2 regions of the Sporosarcina sp. FSL K6-5500 genome follow, and region 2 is predicted to be linked to the other one. Evidence: riboswitches for the same ligand, from Rfam matches in the RefSeq annotation. Region 2 holds a riboswitch; the other holds the start of a gene.
What was found. Region 2 has a riboswitch for S-adenosylmethionine ahead of MKX62_RS07945 (methionine ABC transporter ATP-binding protein). Riboswitches for the same ligand answer to the same signal wherever they lie in the genome.
Positions count from the first base shown of each region.

Region 1 (8,012 bases), 1.3 Mb from region 2:
CGTTTTTAGTTTCTACTTTTTTTAACGACTTCATAACATCTTTTCCAAACTTTTCATGTCGGAAATCACTTTCCTTGATTTCATTCAAACGATTATGGATTGATTTCAATTGATTGGATTGTGTGTTTTTCTGTTGCTTTAGTAAGGTTTCCATGATATTGAACTGTTCACCAACCGAATGAGACGCTTCCCTATGTTCCTTCATCCATTCCGCTATCGGATCTATTTTATAGTGTTCTTGGTTCCTCCCTAAAATGTCTGCATTATTTTTAAAAACATCCGGGTGCCCATTTTTGTTAATAAACAACCCCATCTCACTTACCCCCTCGTCGTATTAGCTTATGCAATTCACGACAAAAGGGTCATTGAGTCACGTCTGATGAGTAACCACTTTCTTTAAAAAAGCACCTATACGCCAGGAATCTAGAGTTTTTTGCAAAATAGTAAGCAGTCATTTTCTGGTTTGGTTAATTGCAGACCTGTTGATTAACCAAAACTAACCAGTGAATAACATAATTACCTTCCGGGCGCTACTTGTATAGTTGCATTTTTGGATTGCTTCGGATTGAATGACTTCTATTCAATTAGCGGGATGTCTGGATGCAAAAGTACTTGTAGTGCTTATGCTTTTTTTGATGAAAGAATAGCTGACATCCAAGTCGGAGAAAAGCCGCCAAAGATGCAATTTTGGCGGCTGAAGCTTTCTATATGGTTTTTTCTTTTTTTAGTAAAGAAGTGGCACTTGCTATAAGGTATCACATGATTAGATGTATAATCTTTGCTAAAAGTAAGAAAGGATCGCATTGTACATCGTCCAAGAGTGCCCGAAATTGCATCTTCGGGCACTTACACCCTTCATAGAATGTCATCTATTCTATTCTTCCAAAACAACTGCATTTTCCACTTGAATAGTGTAGGAACGCGACAGGCAACTATTCGCAATAGTATTACTAAAAAGAGTGTGGCTAGAAGTGACGGAGTCACTTCTAGCCACACTCGGACCCCTCAGTAAATCTGTCATGAATAGTTAGTCGAAAGCGGGCCGAAAATAATGCAGTGAAAATGAAGGTCATCAAGCCCTACTCACCAGTATTTTATGCAAATAAATGGTTAATCTACAGACGTGGTTTAATTGATACATTTGTCATTAACTAGTTATTCCCATTCATAAGGTGTTTCTTGATACACATAATAATTTAGCCAGTTGGAGAAGAGTAGATGCGTATGGGAACGCCATGTATTCAACGGCTCTTTGCTTGGATCATCATTCGGAAAATAATTTTCCGGGATATCAATACCGACTCCTTTTTGCAAATCACGTGCATATTCCTCCGCCAACGTATCCGCATCGTATTCCAAATGACCTGTGATCATAATATGTTTATTATCTTTAGAAATGACGATGAATGCCCCTGCATCCTCTGATTTAGCAAGCAAGTGTAGACGGGGATCATTTTTTATTTCCTCAGTTGAAACGGATGTATAACGTGAATGCGGTGCTTTAAATTCGTCATTAAAACCACGTGCAAGATTAATCGTTGGGTCGGATAGTCGATGCGTAAAAACGCCTGAGCATTTTTTCGGCAATTCAAATTTCCCGATTCCATAATGGTGATAGAGTGCTGCTTGGGCACCCCAACAAATATGTAAAACAGAGGTTACATTTTCTTTTGACCATTCCATAATCTCCGTTATTTCTTTCCAGTAATTAACGTCTTCAAATTCTAAATGCTCAATCGGGGCACCCGTAATAATCAGTCCATCGAAACGACGATGTTTCACATGTTCAAATGTTGTATAAAATGCGTTTAAATGCGTTTTACTAACGTTTTTAGAATCATGAGTTGCTGTGTTCAAAAATGTAACATTTACTTGTAGCGGTGTATTCCCTAATAGACGTAGCAGCTGCAACTCTGTTCTTTCTTTTTCAGGCATTAAGTTTAAAATGGCGATGTTCATAGGCCGTATATCTTGGGACGTTGCGCGTTCTTCATCCATCACAAATATTTTTTCCTTCTTCAATAGTTCTCCTGCTGGTAATTGTTTCGGTACATTGATCGGCATGTGTCGTCTCTCCCTTTTCACTTTGGTTTGAATCAAATGATTCAATATAAAAAACCCTCTTTTCTATAAGACAAGAGGGTTTAATTTGGGCACTCTGTTCTTATCTCTCAAGAAAAAATCTTGTTGGAGGTAGCACCTTCCTGACTAAGTCAGAGGTTGCTGAAGCTTCACAGGGCCATATCCCTCAGCTTCTCTTGATAAGAATATTCAATTATTTACTATTATACTATTAAAACTACTATTGTAAACCGTCTTTTTTGACGATAATAATCAAAAGAAACATTTTTATTTTAATTTCCACATTAATTCAGCATGAAAACTGCTGAATAATATTTCTTTAGAAAGCCATATTAACGTGGCACTGAAAAAATGAAAGGAGTTGTTACTATGGGAAGAGATGACAATAAAACTGGCGGAAATAATGCACGGTCTTTACCACAAACGCCGAAAAACCAAAAAATAAAACCGGGCGACATGAATGAAGAAATAGCCCGCGAGTTTGCTGAACTCCGTTCCCTGAAACCAAAACGCGAACGAATGAACTCAAATGAAAAGAAGAGAAAATGATTACCTTTGTCATGAACAGTAACTAAAACACTCCCCGCACTGGTATTATCTTGGTGCGGGGCACTTTTTTCAGCCTACATCAGATACTTGCTTCAATTCTTTGGTCATCCGCTCGACCAAGTCAGATCTTCCGTGAAATTGGGCCGGTGTATTTTGGAAAAGTTTTATTTTCCATCCATCCTTTTCTTTTACTGCAATCAGTGTTTGATGAGCATTCAAATTTGGGTCAAGTTCTGTTCCGCCCGGAGGTATCATCCCGACGATTGCACGCAACATCGCAACTTCAGCACTCAGAAAGTACACATCTTTAACGACATTGATAAATGGAGGTGTTGGATGATCTACAAATATCGGTTCTAAATGTGCAAAAATAGTATTTCGCCCAATTTCTTGACTTCCGTCAAATCCAATCAATTCGCCTTGCTCTGTAAATTGATCAGCCATGCTCTTAGCATCGCGATTATTCCATGCAAGAATTAAGTTATAATAAAGGGTTTTGATTTCAATTAATTCAGATGCTTCCATATCTAATTCCTCCCGTCATTTTTCCTTCATCCGAGATAATCGCTCGGGATGCTACCTTCCTTTTCTACTTCCACATTCCATGCGATAATTGTCGTACTGTCTCGTACATTTTGTCTTTCGATTTCCATCAATAACTGCGAAATCCCTTTATCAAGTTCTTTTTCATTCAGCACGGCAACGAGATCTGACGGATCCAAAAAAGGTTCCCCCGGGCATTCCACTAAACCATCAGTCGTCAAAAAAATAAGATTGTTCCCTTTTCTCATTTCCCTTGTCCCTGACGTGTAGCATGGTACTGCTTGCTCAAACGTATTCACTTGACCAATCCATTCAAAGAATTGCCTTTGGTTAAGTTGAAACTGATTTAGGGCAATTAATTCCGAATGGAACAGATATACTAAACAATCTCCAACCGAAAACCACCAAACGTAATTAGCTTTCCTGACAACGATAAGACAAGCCGTTTCTCCCATGGCACATCTGCATTCATTCAAAAATTGTTCAGATTGAAAAATTTCAAGTAACTTCATTTCCAAACGTTTAAATCGTGGAGGACCCTTCATATCTAAAATCTCCACCAATTTTTCTTTATGCTGCCCGAGTGTTTGTACAACAAGTTCCGCACTTTCAGCACTTTTATGTGCATCCAAAATAGCCGCTAATTCCCAATCCTCATTTTGCCAAATAACGCAGCCATCTTCATTCTTGGTTTGTCCCGCTGAAGAATTACCTCCAAATCGACCAACCGCTACACGATTAATCCATCGTACATCTCGTTCATCGACAAAGTCCTTTTCACTTCCAACCCAAGTGAGATTATTCATGAGCGCTCAATCAATCTATACGGTCTCACTTCATAACTTTCATAAGCAATCGTATCGCTATTTCGAGCATCATCCACCCTAGAAGCGAATTGTGGGCGTTTAACCCAGTCTCCTACTTCTGCTATATCAAAGTCAACGAATTGTACATCAATCGTTTCAGGAGGCTGCGCAGCTGGTACACCCGACACCGCTCTCCCACGAAAAACCATACAGATAACGCCTGACGTGATATTTTGATAAACACCCGTCATATCACCAATTTCTGCGTGGATACCTGTTTCTTCTAGTACTTCCCGTTTAACCGCCTCTTTCAAGGATTCGCCAAGTTCAAGTCGCCCACCCGGCATTTCATATGTATCATTTCGGTGATTGTTCCGTACAAGTAATACATGTCCTTCCTCATTTACAATGTAACCACTAACAGCTACGATTTGTGGGGATTGCCCGTAATTTCCCGTTGAAGTGAAAAAATCTTCATTTGAAGAGATAAACAATGGAGCTAATGATTTCCGATAATTTTGCGCTTCAGCATGCATTTCCGATGCTCGAATGCTAGCGTCCACTGTCTCATAATGAGCCCTATTATCGTATGCCCACATTGCCATTATCTCCGTCTGTTCTTCATTGACCCACCGTCCAACCAGCTGCGCTCCATGCGTCAGCTGATTCGGAAGCAAAAAGGTATGGAAAAAGTGGGTAAACGTTTCGTACATCGCTGGTTCAACCGTGTACGTTTTTCTGCGATACAACATTCAATTATTCCCCCCGTACAAATTAATTTTCAGCGAGCCCTTTTCAATAACCAAACTAGGCCAAGTGTAAAAACAGCAACTAGTGTTAAAGTAAATTTGAGGTCAATGATTGGTTTAAACTTCACCTTCTCCGCATCTATCTCGTAAACACCCAAAGGTCTGACGGAGATATGTCCCCCGCCCCCTTCTCCTTGGGCACCTAAAGAGTTTCCTGTTTCACTAGAATAGCCGCCTCCCCCGCCAACAATATAATTAATCTTTGCTACCGGAAGGACTTTTCTGTTTTCAAAATTAATCGGTTCACCATAAATCAACGATACGTCTTGTTGCCGTGAAAACTTGTCAAATATCCGCGCAATAGGTGATAGGTAATTAGAAGATTTTTTAATTCCCATGTTTTCCCCACTCCCTTAATTTTTAGTTGTGATTAGGTTAGCTGTCGTTTTTTCAACGTAAAATAGTATCCATCTATTTTACGCTGATATTTCAATACCGAAATTGCACTTTAACCATAGCGTTAATCGAAATCTGCCCCTGTTCAATCGGTGTGGAGCTAGTCATTTCTCTCGCAGCAAATGTTCGATATGCGATGGGTTCTGCTCTTAATTCTTCAACAATTTTAATTGGATGTGGATCAAGTTGCAGTTGCATTGTCTCAGCAATTGTTTGCGCCTTGGCTAATGCATTTTTAAGTGCAAGGCTCAATGCTTTTTGATAGTCCAATTGTTCATTTTCAACCTTGAACTGGATATTTGATATCCTGTTCGCTCCGTTTTGGACAGCCACGTCTATTACATTTCCAACTTGATCAATATCTGTAATTTTTACTGTAATCGCATTCGTAACTTCGTATCCTCTAAATACTTGTTCGCCTTCGATATAGTTGTATTGGGGAACTATAGTGTACGAAACCGTTTGTATATTCTCCCTGTCGATCCCCAATTTCAATAACGAATCGATGACTTGATTCATCTCATAAGCATTTTCCTTTTGTGCATGGTTCAATTGTTTGTTTTCAGTACTGACTTCCAACTGGATTTGAGCAATATCCGGTGTTAGTTTAAGACTCCCAATTCCTGTAACAGTCATAACCCGTGGTTGTCGGCAGGTCATTTGTTGGGCATAAGGATAATACATATGTCTCCACCTTTCCTGAGCATCATTACGCTACCTTAGATAGTATGCTGATTGTCTCGAAAAGATATTTACATTAGCATTTAACGTAAAACTGGACGACAGATTACTCGAGTACCACTGCAGTATCTGAAGACTATTTGACTAATTTAGATACATCCACATCCACTTTTCGAGTACTTTAAAAACGTCGCTGTTCACTTTCTTGCCGATTCCCTTCGAACTCAAAATTACAAAGACTGATTTCCAAAAGTTCTTTACCGTTCTTTGTACGTGATAGGCGTCAAGTGATCCTTTATTTTCAAGCATTTCAGTTTCTACCTGTCCGGCCAGTTCTTCAATCCATACTCGTATAACCTTCTCAGCATCTTGATGCTTTATTAATGAAGCTAGTATAATAGCTAAGCGTTCTTCCTCTTCATCCAAATAATCAACTTGCCTTAACAAGGAATATTGAACTGCATGAAGAATTCGACTGATATCCTCTTTTTTCAGTAGAGGATGTTTTGCCAAGGCATCCAAGGCATCTGCGCCATGTGCGATGGCATGCGCCCATCCATTCCCCTGGATAAAACCTCGTGTGTCTTTTTCTTCCCTCATATAGCGTATAACCTTGTTCACTGTATACTGAACAAGTTCTGGATTTACTATTTGTTTCTCAATGTCATATTCAATAACTGCAGCAATGACGAGTGCAGAAAAAGAACGTGTAAATACTGAATCAGTTCCAGACTCGCCAATCCCGTAAAATAGATAATCTTCCTGTAATACCGTCTCAAGTAGATTCTGAATTTCTTCTGAATTTAATTGATTGGAAGCTATTACTTTTCCAAAACTTCGATAGATTAACTGGTCACGCAAAAAACCATCTGGATTTCCAATTTGCGTCAACATCTCTTGCCTAACTTCCTTCGATAGCTCTAGTATCTTATCTCCTAAATAACTCTCTAAAGTTGTTGCCAACATAACTATTCCCCCTAAACGATCATTTATCGTTGCCTTGTGTAAGGCAATTTGTCTATCCTAAGTTATTATCTTTTACATCAATTAGCGTAAATCGTTCGCAAACTAGGAGCATGTCCTCAGTGAACTCAAGTCCAACTTCTCGTAATTCACTCGTAAAGAATCTCACATGAGCCAATTTCCAATCTTCATATGACCCTTCCCCTTCAGCAAGCGCAAACTCTTCCGATACTTCATTCATCGGTACAAGCGATACTGCAATGGTCTTAATGATTGCCACTGGTTTTTCGTCGCTATTTAAAATAATGCTGTACTCATCTATTCTGGGTAATGGCTCGTTCTCCAGTTCATAAATTACATGACCTGAACATGTCGCTGTCTTTTCCCCATCAATTACAAGCTGTGAAAGCTCATCTGGCAAACTTCCAAACATCCATGCGTTGACAGAAGTAGGTTGCTCTTCGTTCTTCCAAGATTCGTCCCAATAAGTTTGTGCTGCTAAATTCATCTTGAAATCCCCTTTCGCTACTTAAAATTATAAATCTCCTATATGCCCAAGCTCTCCTCCCTAGATCGAGAGAACTTATTCATTTCAATAAGACCGTACTGGTGAAATTAGATGGAGGCAAGTGGAATCATTTTGCGGCTGAATGACAATCGGTTTCATCAAGCCATCAAAACGTATCGTGACATTTTCTTCTGGTATCCTTTTTAGAGCGTCAAGTACAAAACGACCATCAAATGACATTTGGATATCGTTCTGTCCTTCGATATGTATAATTTTTTGAAGCTCTTCAATCATCCCGACTTCTGTAGAATTGGAAGATATTTTGATAGTAGCATCATCCACAATCTCCAATTGGATGTTATTGTGTTTCCATTCAGTCGAAAATACACAAGCCCGATCCATTCCTTCTATTAATACTTGAGTATTCATGGTTATCAATGCCTTTGATTTGGTTGGCACCAAAGATCCAGTGTTAGGATAGACACCCTCAATTAACCTTGAATAAAGTGAACTCATAGCGGTCCCAAACACAATGAAATTATTCGTATAAGAAATCTCTACGATTGACGAATCCGCCTCTTTAAGATGCGTCAGTTCTGACAAACTTGTACTCGGAACTACAAATGATTCTGTTGTTTTAGATTCTATAGTCACTTCTCTACGTGCTAATCTATG
Region 1 is NZ_JBBOTP010000001.1:2,976,945-2,984,956, reverse strand. It holds gene MKX62_RS14355 (hypothetical protein) at 1-313, opposite strand, end outside; gene metA (homoserine O-acetyltransferase MetA) at 1,156-2,064, opposite strand; SAM riboswitch class I at 2,162-2,268, opposite strand; gene MKX62_RS14345 (hypothetical protein) at 2,452-2,631, shown strand; gene MKX62_RS14340 (SgcJ/EcaC family oxidoreductase) at 2,701-3,156, opposite strand; gene MKX62_RS14335 (protein phosphatase 2C domain-containing protein) at 3,183-3,980, opposite strand; gene MKX62_RS14330 (NUDIX hydrolase) at 3,977-4,732, opposite strand; gene MKX62_RS14325 (hypothetical protein) at 4,762-5,127, opposite strand; gene MKX62_RS14320 (SIMPL domain-containing protein) at 5,219-5,869, opposite strand; gene MKX62_RS14315 (DUF2785 domain-containing protein) at 6,011-6,832, opposite strand; gene MKX62_RS14310 (ASCH domain-containing protein) at 6,885-7,337, opposite strand; gene dnaN (DNA polymerase III subunit beta) at 7,422-8,012, opposite strand, start outside.
Region 1: it holds a riboswitch for S-adenosylmethionine, as region 2 does, so the genes downstream of both, metA (homoserine O-acetyltransferase MetA) here and MKX62_RS07945 (methionine ABC transporter ATP-binding protein) in region 2, are expected to answer to the same signal.

Region 2 (8,012 bases):
AAATACGCCTCGGCGTGTGTTTTAGTCCGAATCTTGAATTGAGCATGTGCCTGCAGGATACAGGCATGCAAACATTGACGCAGGACGCGGCAAACTTAGATTCCTTCAAAATCCGTGACATCCGCTAGAGGCTTCTAAAGTCGCGAAATAAGCAACTTTAGAATTCACTTTACTTTTTCATCAAAAATCTGCTCTACTGCATCTACATTGCCATACGTAACGTATAGAACAAAATCACCTGTCGTTTTTAACACATTGTTTTTCACTTTTTCATATTGATCAGGAAGATATTGTTCCCATGTTTGTATTTGTGCATCTAATTCTTTTTGCAACGAGGCTTTCAATGATTCTGCGTCCTTCTCATTCTTCGCTTTCAAGACAATTATTTCATCCGAGTTGATATTAAACATAGAGTTGAACATCAAACCTTCTGCTAGTAACTCTTTATCAAGTTCTGTTCGCTCCATAAATATTTGTGTCATTGAATCGTCTGTTTTAGCATTTACTAAATTCGTCTCCACATAATTTTGAAGAATTTCCTCATCAGTTTGTCCATCGTCGAATCCTGCATCTTTTATATCTTGTACAACTTGCCCCTTAATACTTTCCATTATGTCTTTGACGGAAACTTCGTCCTTTATACTGTCATTTAATCCTGATCCCGAACAACCCACCATCGTAAAGATAACCATTGCACATATAAGCATTCCAAACTTTTTTTTCATAAAAAATTCCTCCCCAACCTTTCAACTAGCAGTTACTTTGGCTGCTAACTGATTTGACGGATGATCTTTATTTTCGTTTCAGGCATTTTTTGGAATTCCTTTATAAAGTGAAAATTCAATCGGGATGGGGGTTCTGCCCGTTACTATGGGGTTAACAACGCAGTGTTTCACATGAAACATTGTTACTATGGTGGCCAGCAAAGTAACTTTTTATTTTCCAAATAAAAAGCATCACTCCATAAAAGAGTGATGCTTTTCCGTACAAAAATAGCACTGTCAACGACAGTACTACTCTGTTTACTAATATGAAATTCCTACACGAAACCCGATATTATCGCCTTGCAGTAGTTCGCCGTAAGCAAAAGCAGCTGTGTCACCAACGGATATTTGTTTACCTTCCTCTGGCAACAAATCGCGCTCAGTTCTGTAGTCACCCACCGCAACACCATCCGGCAAATAAGTAGGACAGACAATTGTCCATTCAAGCCTCGATTGACGCAGCCTGTCATACACTTTATGGTGCTCCTCCGCTGCAAAAGTTAGTCGACGATTTGTATCTCCAGCTTCATAACGCAGTTTTTCGGGATCAATCTTACTTTGCAAGATGCCTGCTGTCCCAATTGTGACTAGCCGATTAATTCCTGTATCCTCCATCGCTCTTATCATATGAGGAACTGCCTCAGTCAACGTTGTTGTTTGGTCTGTACCTAGCGAACTGAATACAACGTCCATTCCAGCAACGGCAGTCGAAACTGCTGCAACATCACGGACATCACCTTGGATAATCGTCAACCTATCATGTGGCGCCAATTTCTCAGGTGAACGGACAAGTACCGTCACTTCATGCCCTTCTGCTAATGCTAAATTTAGGACTTCCCCACCTACGCGCCCTGTTGCCCCAAACAATGCGATTTTCATAAGAAACATCTCCATTCTATAAATTACTTTCTCATTTTATTAATAAATAAACGCCCGTAAATAGTAAAATACCATATGTGAAGATCCGAAAGGTCTTTTGACTGATATGACGGAATAGTAGTTGTCCTAGATACAATCCAGCAAATACTAGCGGCAGTGCCATTCCGATTGAGGTCCAGATACCTTTATTTGTACCAACAAAAAGCACTTGAATGAGTAGACTAACGGAATAGATGAATAAATAAAACGCGAGTGTCGTTGCACGTAATGTTTCTTTTTGCATAGCCGTTCCTGCAAAGTAGAGCAAAAGCGGCGGACCTGGCATGCCAATTCCTGTCGTCAATGTACCGGATAATCCGCCAACAACAAGGTCCCCACGTTTAGTTCTCTTAATTCGAAGGTTCAGGACAAGCAGCAGTGTTAGCAAAAGAAGAACAATGCCTATGCCCGTTTTCAATTTGTTGATATCCGCCGAAATGAACAAAATGATACCAATTGGCAGTCCAGATAAGCTCCCGATTATCAACTTTTTTAATAGGTCTGTATCCACATCTTTACGTATTTTAGCAATAAGTGCGCTCGAAATAACAAGCGACAAAACTAGGTTAATCTGAATGGCCTCCATCGGATTGAAAATCATGAGTAGAAAAGGTGTCGCCATGATCGAAAAACCAAATCCTGTACTTGTCTGTAAAATGGACGCAAAAAGTATAATGCTAATAAATATAAAAATTGTCATTCTCACACCGCTTTCTCTATCACTTTAAGTGTATCAGAATTCTGAAATTGTTTACGACTATTAGTAATCTGAATTATTTTACTTTAGTAAATTCATTGACTTTACCTAATTTGCACACTAGAGTTAGATTCAATTCTTGCAACAATCGAATAGCACTACATCACTTTCTTATCCAGAGAGATCGAGGGACAGGCCCTATGACATCTCGGCAACAGGTTCATGACCAATGAACACTGTGCCAACTCCTACAGACGCGTATGCGTTTGGAAGATGAGAACGAGATGGCTTCTTTTATTAGAATCCTTCTTTTTCTTATCTATTTTAAGAAAAAGAGGGATTTTTTTCGTTCTTACAACTATCTAGCTTCAGCGGCCAGATGCTCGGGGTCACAAGTCATTTTGCTAGTTGCATCCGTTGTCCGCACAGAATTAACGAAGTACTTAGGGGGTCAATACATGATTGAATTTAAAAATGCATCCAAGACGTTCGCCCTTGGGAAGCGTGAGGTACATGCGGTAAAAGATGTTTCTCTTTTCGTTGAAAAAGGTGAAATTTTCGGCATCATCGGTTTTAGCGGCGCTGGAAAAAGCACATTGCTACGGTTAGTAAATATGCTTGAACGCCCGACTTCAGGCTCTGTTTTCATTCGAGACATCGACGTCAGTACATTATCCTCAAAAGATTTACGGACGCAACGTCGCAACATCGGCATGATTTTTCAGAACTTCAACTTGCTGAACTCACGGACAGTTGCAGGAAACATCGCGTATCCTTTGAAACTTGGCGGAATGCAAAAAAAAGCAATTGCGGAACGCGTCGAGGAATTATTGGACTTCGTTGGCCTGGCCGATAAAGCTAAAGATTATCCGGACCAACTATCAGGAGGGCAAAAGCAACGCGTAGGTATAGCCAGAGCACTCGCCACTTCACCAGACATCCTAATCTGTGATGAAGCCACATCTGCACTAGATCCTGATACGACCGCCGATATACTGCGGTTGTTGAAAAAGGTGAATAAGGATTTGGGTATTACAATCCTCCTTATCACACATGAAATGCATGTTATTCAAACAATTTGCGACAAAGTAGCGGTCATGGAAAATGGAGAAGTAATCGAAACAGGTGATGTTTTTGAAACATTTACTGATCCTCAACATTCGACAACACAACGATTCATCCAATCCGTGCAGCAGGATCTACCTTCAGAAAAATTGATTAATGAGTGGCAATCAAAAGGTGGTACCAAGTTATATCGAGTTATTTTCAAAGGAGATATTGCAAGTGATCCTGTTCTTTCAAAAGTTACACGTAAACATGATGTTGATTTCAACATCGTTTACGGTTCAGTTCGAGAATTACAGGAACGATTTTTTGGCAATCTACTTGTTTCATTTGAAGGAGAAACGGATGCTGTAAGCCATGTATTAAAAGAACTTGAATTAATTGTAGACATAGAGGAGGTCCTACAAGATGAACGTTGATTGGCTTACATTTTGGCCCCGGATTGTAGAAGCAACCGGCGAAACACTGATCATGGTAATCGCCACTCTCGTTTTTGGTTCCATTTTTGGAATTGCAATTGGCCTGCTATTATTTGTCACTAGGCAAAATAACATTTTGGAAAACAAACTTGTTTCTCAAATATTAAATATAGTCATTAACATCGTTCGGCCTGTTCCGTTCATCATCTTCTTAGTAGCCATTTCACAACTGACAAGATTAGTTGTCGGGACAACAATCGGAACCGCAGCAGCCATTTTTCCGATGACAATTGTTGCAACATTCGTCATTGCCCGAGTTGTTGAAAATAACTTGGTCAGCATTGATCCTGGCGTTATTGAAGCAGCACAGGCAATGGGTGCAAGCCCTCTTCGGATTATCTTCACGGTTTTGATACCAGAAGCATTGGGTCCACTTATTTTAGGACTTACCTTCGTTTCCGTCAGTCTTATCGATTTCTCGGCAGTTGCCGGAACAGTTGGCGGCGGAGGTCTTGGACATGTCGCGATGACATACGGTTATCAACGGTTCGACGGTAGTGTCATGCTCGTTACGGTCGTCATTTTAATCATCATGGTGCAATTGGCACAATGGCTTGGCAATACACTTTCTAAAAAAATCATGCGGCGGTAATCTGGGGAAAGTGCAAGATGCCTGGAGCTAGACACTGTACCAGGTCAAAGAATCTTATACTTAATAATCTTTTAAAAATACAATCATTCAACTAAAAGGAGACGAATTAAATGAGGAAATTATGGTTAGTAAGTTTAGCAGTATTAACTGCTATTGTACTCGCTGCTTGCGGCGGTAAAGAAAGCGGAAATAGTGATACAGTCAAAGTGAAAATTGGTGTCAACGGTGCAGATGGTGTCCAATGGCCATTGCTGAAAGAAAAAGCGGCAAAAGAAGGCATTGAAATCGAACTTGTCGAATTCGCAGATTATACATTGCCAAATAATGCACTTGCACAAGGCGATATCGACTTAAATGCATTCCAACATTTCTCGTTCCTATCCCAATATGTAAAAGAAAGTAAAAATGAACTTGTTCCAATTGGCTCGACGATGTTTGCACCACTTGGCGTTTACTCTGAAAAAATTAAGGATATTTCTGAAATCAAAGAAGGCGACAAAATTGCGATTCCAGATGACCCTTCAAACCAAGCACGTGCGCTACGCCTACTAGAAAGTGCTGATTTAATTTCACTTTCAGATGACTTTGGATTGTTTGGTGATCCGACAAAAATCACTGAAAATCCATTGAACCTAGAAATCATTCCTATGGTTGCTCAACAAACACCTCGGATATTGCCAGATGTGACTGCCGCGATTATTAACAACGGAATTGCTGGACAAGCAGGATTTTCACCAGGAGAGGATCCACTCTTTAGAGAATCAAGTGACGATGAGAGTATTTACCCATATGTGAATTTAATCGTAGCAAGCGGGAAAGAAAAAAACAATAAAACATTCAAACGGATCGTTGAGTTATATCAAGAAGAAGATATTGAAAAAGCTATCGAAGAAGATACAAAAGGCGGATCATATCTTATTAAGTTAACACCGGAAGAGATTGATACCGTCTTTGAAGACCTTAAAAAATAATTGAACTGGGGGCATTCATAATGAGCATTGTAAATGAAAAGACGAACATATTATTCCATTCAATTGAACAGAACCATGACTTATATATTCAAACGAGTCAGGAAATTCATGCAAACCCGGAAATCGGAAACGAAGAAGTGTATGCAAGTGCCAAACATGTTGCGCTGTTGGAAGATGCAGGGTTTGAAGTAAAAACAGCGGTTGCTGGTCATGAAACATCGTTTTATGCTGTGAAAGACAGTGGAAAAGAAGGTCCGACAATCGCTTACCTTGCTGAATATGATGCACTTCCTGGGTTAGGACATGCATGCGGACATAATATTATTGGAACAACAAGTGTTGCAGCGGGGATTGCACTTGCCGAAGCGCTTCCTGAAACGGGCGGCCGCGTTGTCGTTTTAGGCACACCAGCTGAAGAAGGCGGTCCGAATGGCAGCGCAAAAGGCAGCTTCGTTAGACACGGTTATTTAAAGGACGTAGATGTTGCGCTCATGATCCATCCATCTGGAAAGACAGCTACAACAGGTGAATCACTCGCTGTGGACCCACTCGATTTTCATTTTTACGGAAAACCAGCTCACGCATCAGGTTCTCCTGAACAAGGTATCAATGCGCTGGACGCTGTCATCCAACTGTTCAACGGCATTAACGCCCTGCGTCAGCAGCTGCCTTCTGAGGTCCGCATCCACGGTATTATTACACACGGCGGCGATGCACCCAATATTATTCCCGAATACGCATCTGCACGTTTTTATATCCGTGCGGAATCTTGGCAGAAAACAGTCGAGACTTCTGACAGAGTCCGGAATATTGCTGAAGGCGCCGCCCTTGCAACGGGTGCAACCGTTAAAATTGAACGTTTCCAAAACGAAGTGAAAGACCTCGTTCTGAACTCCGTATTGGATGAAACGTTACACGTGGAACTTGAAACACTTGGTGAAGTCGTCCATACCGAAAAACGGAAAGGCAAAGGTTCGACGGATGCGGGCAACATTAGCTATGTAGTTCCGACTGCACATCCATACATTAAAATCGGGCCAGATGACTTGATTGCCCATACGGTTGAATTCAGGGAAGCTGCAAAATCGGAGCTTGGCAACCAAGCATTGATTACAGGAGCGAAAGCACTTGCGTCTACGGGGTATAGGCTGCTAACGGATGCCGAACTTCTTCATCGCGTGAAAGAGGAATTTGAAAGAGCACTTGCAGCAAAAGTATAACAGCAGTGTGATGAATTGATCCGTTCGCGGAGGTTATATGGTTCGGTCTCTCATGCTATTATGATTGGTCAGCTAGTTTATTTGCTCGGGTCGCATGATATATGATTGGGTGGCAAGCTTATATGATCGGGGCGCACGCTATATGATCGGATGGCAAGCCTATATGCTCGGTCTCTCACTCTATATGATTGGGTAGCTAGCTTATTTGCTCGGTTCGTACGATATTTGATTGGTTGGCAAGCTTATATGCTCGGGTCGCATGCTATTTGATCGGGTAGCAAGCTTATATGCTCGGTTCCTACGCTATATGATCGGGTAGCAAGCCTTTATGCTCGGGTCGCATGCTATTTGATCGGATAGCTAGCCTTTATGCTCGGTTCGCATGCTATTTGATCGGATAGCTAGACTTTATGCTCGGGTCGCACGCTATTTGATCGGGTGGCAAGCTTCATGCTATCAAATAACCCCTCACCATAAAAACAGAAAAAGGGTTACCTCAATCAGGTAACCCTTTTTCTATTTGTTTATTATACCAACTCTTCAACATGCTCTCGCATTGTTCCGTTCTTCGCCAAATTCGCATGCCATGAGAATGCTTTTTCCAAGACATGTGGCGTATGACCGCCTCTTTCAAGCGCCTCTTCGTAATAAGCGCGAAGTTGCTCGCGGTACATCGGGTGTGCGCAACGTTCGATTATGAGCTCCACACGTTCCCTTGGGGCAAGTCCGCGTAAATCTGCATAGCCTTGCTCTGTAACAATAATGTCGACATCATGCTCTGTGTGGTCCACATGTGAAACGAACGGGACGATACTTGAAATGTTACCGCCTTTTGCCGTTGACTTCGTAACGAAAATAGCAAGGCGTGCATTGCGGGCAAAATCACCTGATCCGCCGATACCGTTCATCATCTTCGTCCCTGAAACATGCGTCGAATTGACGTTGCCGTAGATATCGAGTTCAAGTGCTGTATTTATGGATATTAAGCCGAGACGACGGATAATTTCCGGATGGTTCGAAATTTCCTGCGGACGCATGATAAGCTTGTCTCGATACTTTTCAAAGTTATTAAAGACCTGATCCATCTTCTCTTCAGATAATGTAATTGATGCACAAGATGCGAAACGTACTTTTCCTGCATCAATCAAATCAAACACGGAATCCTGCAGTACTTCTGAATATACTTCTAAATCCTTGAATTCTGAGTTGATCATTCCGTGAAGAACTGCATTCGCTACCGATCCAATTCCTGACTGTAATGGTGCTAGACGTTCAGTTAACCGACCTGCTTGAATCTCAGTACGAA
Region 2 is NZ_JBBOTP010000001.1:1,717,427-1,725,438, reverse strand. It holds gene MKX62_RS07960 (DUF4358 domain-containing protein) at 165-725, opposite strand; gene MKX62_RS07955 (NAD(P)-dependent oxidoreductase) at 1,026-1,643, opposite strand; gene MKX62_RS07950 (sulfite exporter TauE/SafE family protein) at 1,675-2,382, opposite strand; SAM riboswitch class I at 2,548-2,659, shown strand; gene MKX62_RS07945 (methionine ABC transporter ATP-binding protein) at 2,838-3,863, shown strand; gene MKX62_RS07940 (methionine ABC transporter permease) at 3,853-4,515, shown strand; gene MKX62_RS07935 (MetQ/NlpA family ABC transporter substrate-binding protein) at 4,626-5,486, shown strand; gene MKX62_RS07930 (M20 family metallopeptidase) at 5,507-6,706, shown strand; gene MKX62_RS07925 (acetyl-CoA hydrolase/transferase family protein) at 7,234-8,012, opposite strand, start outside.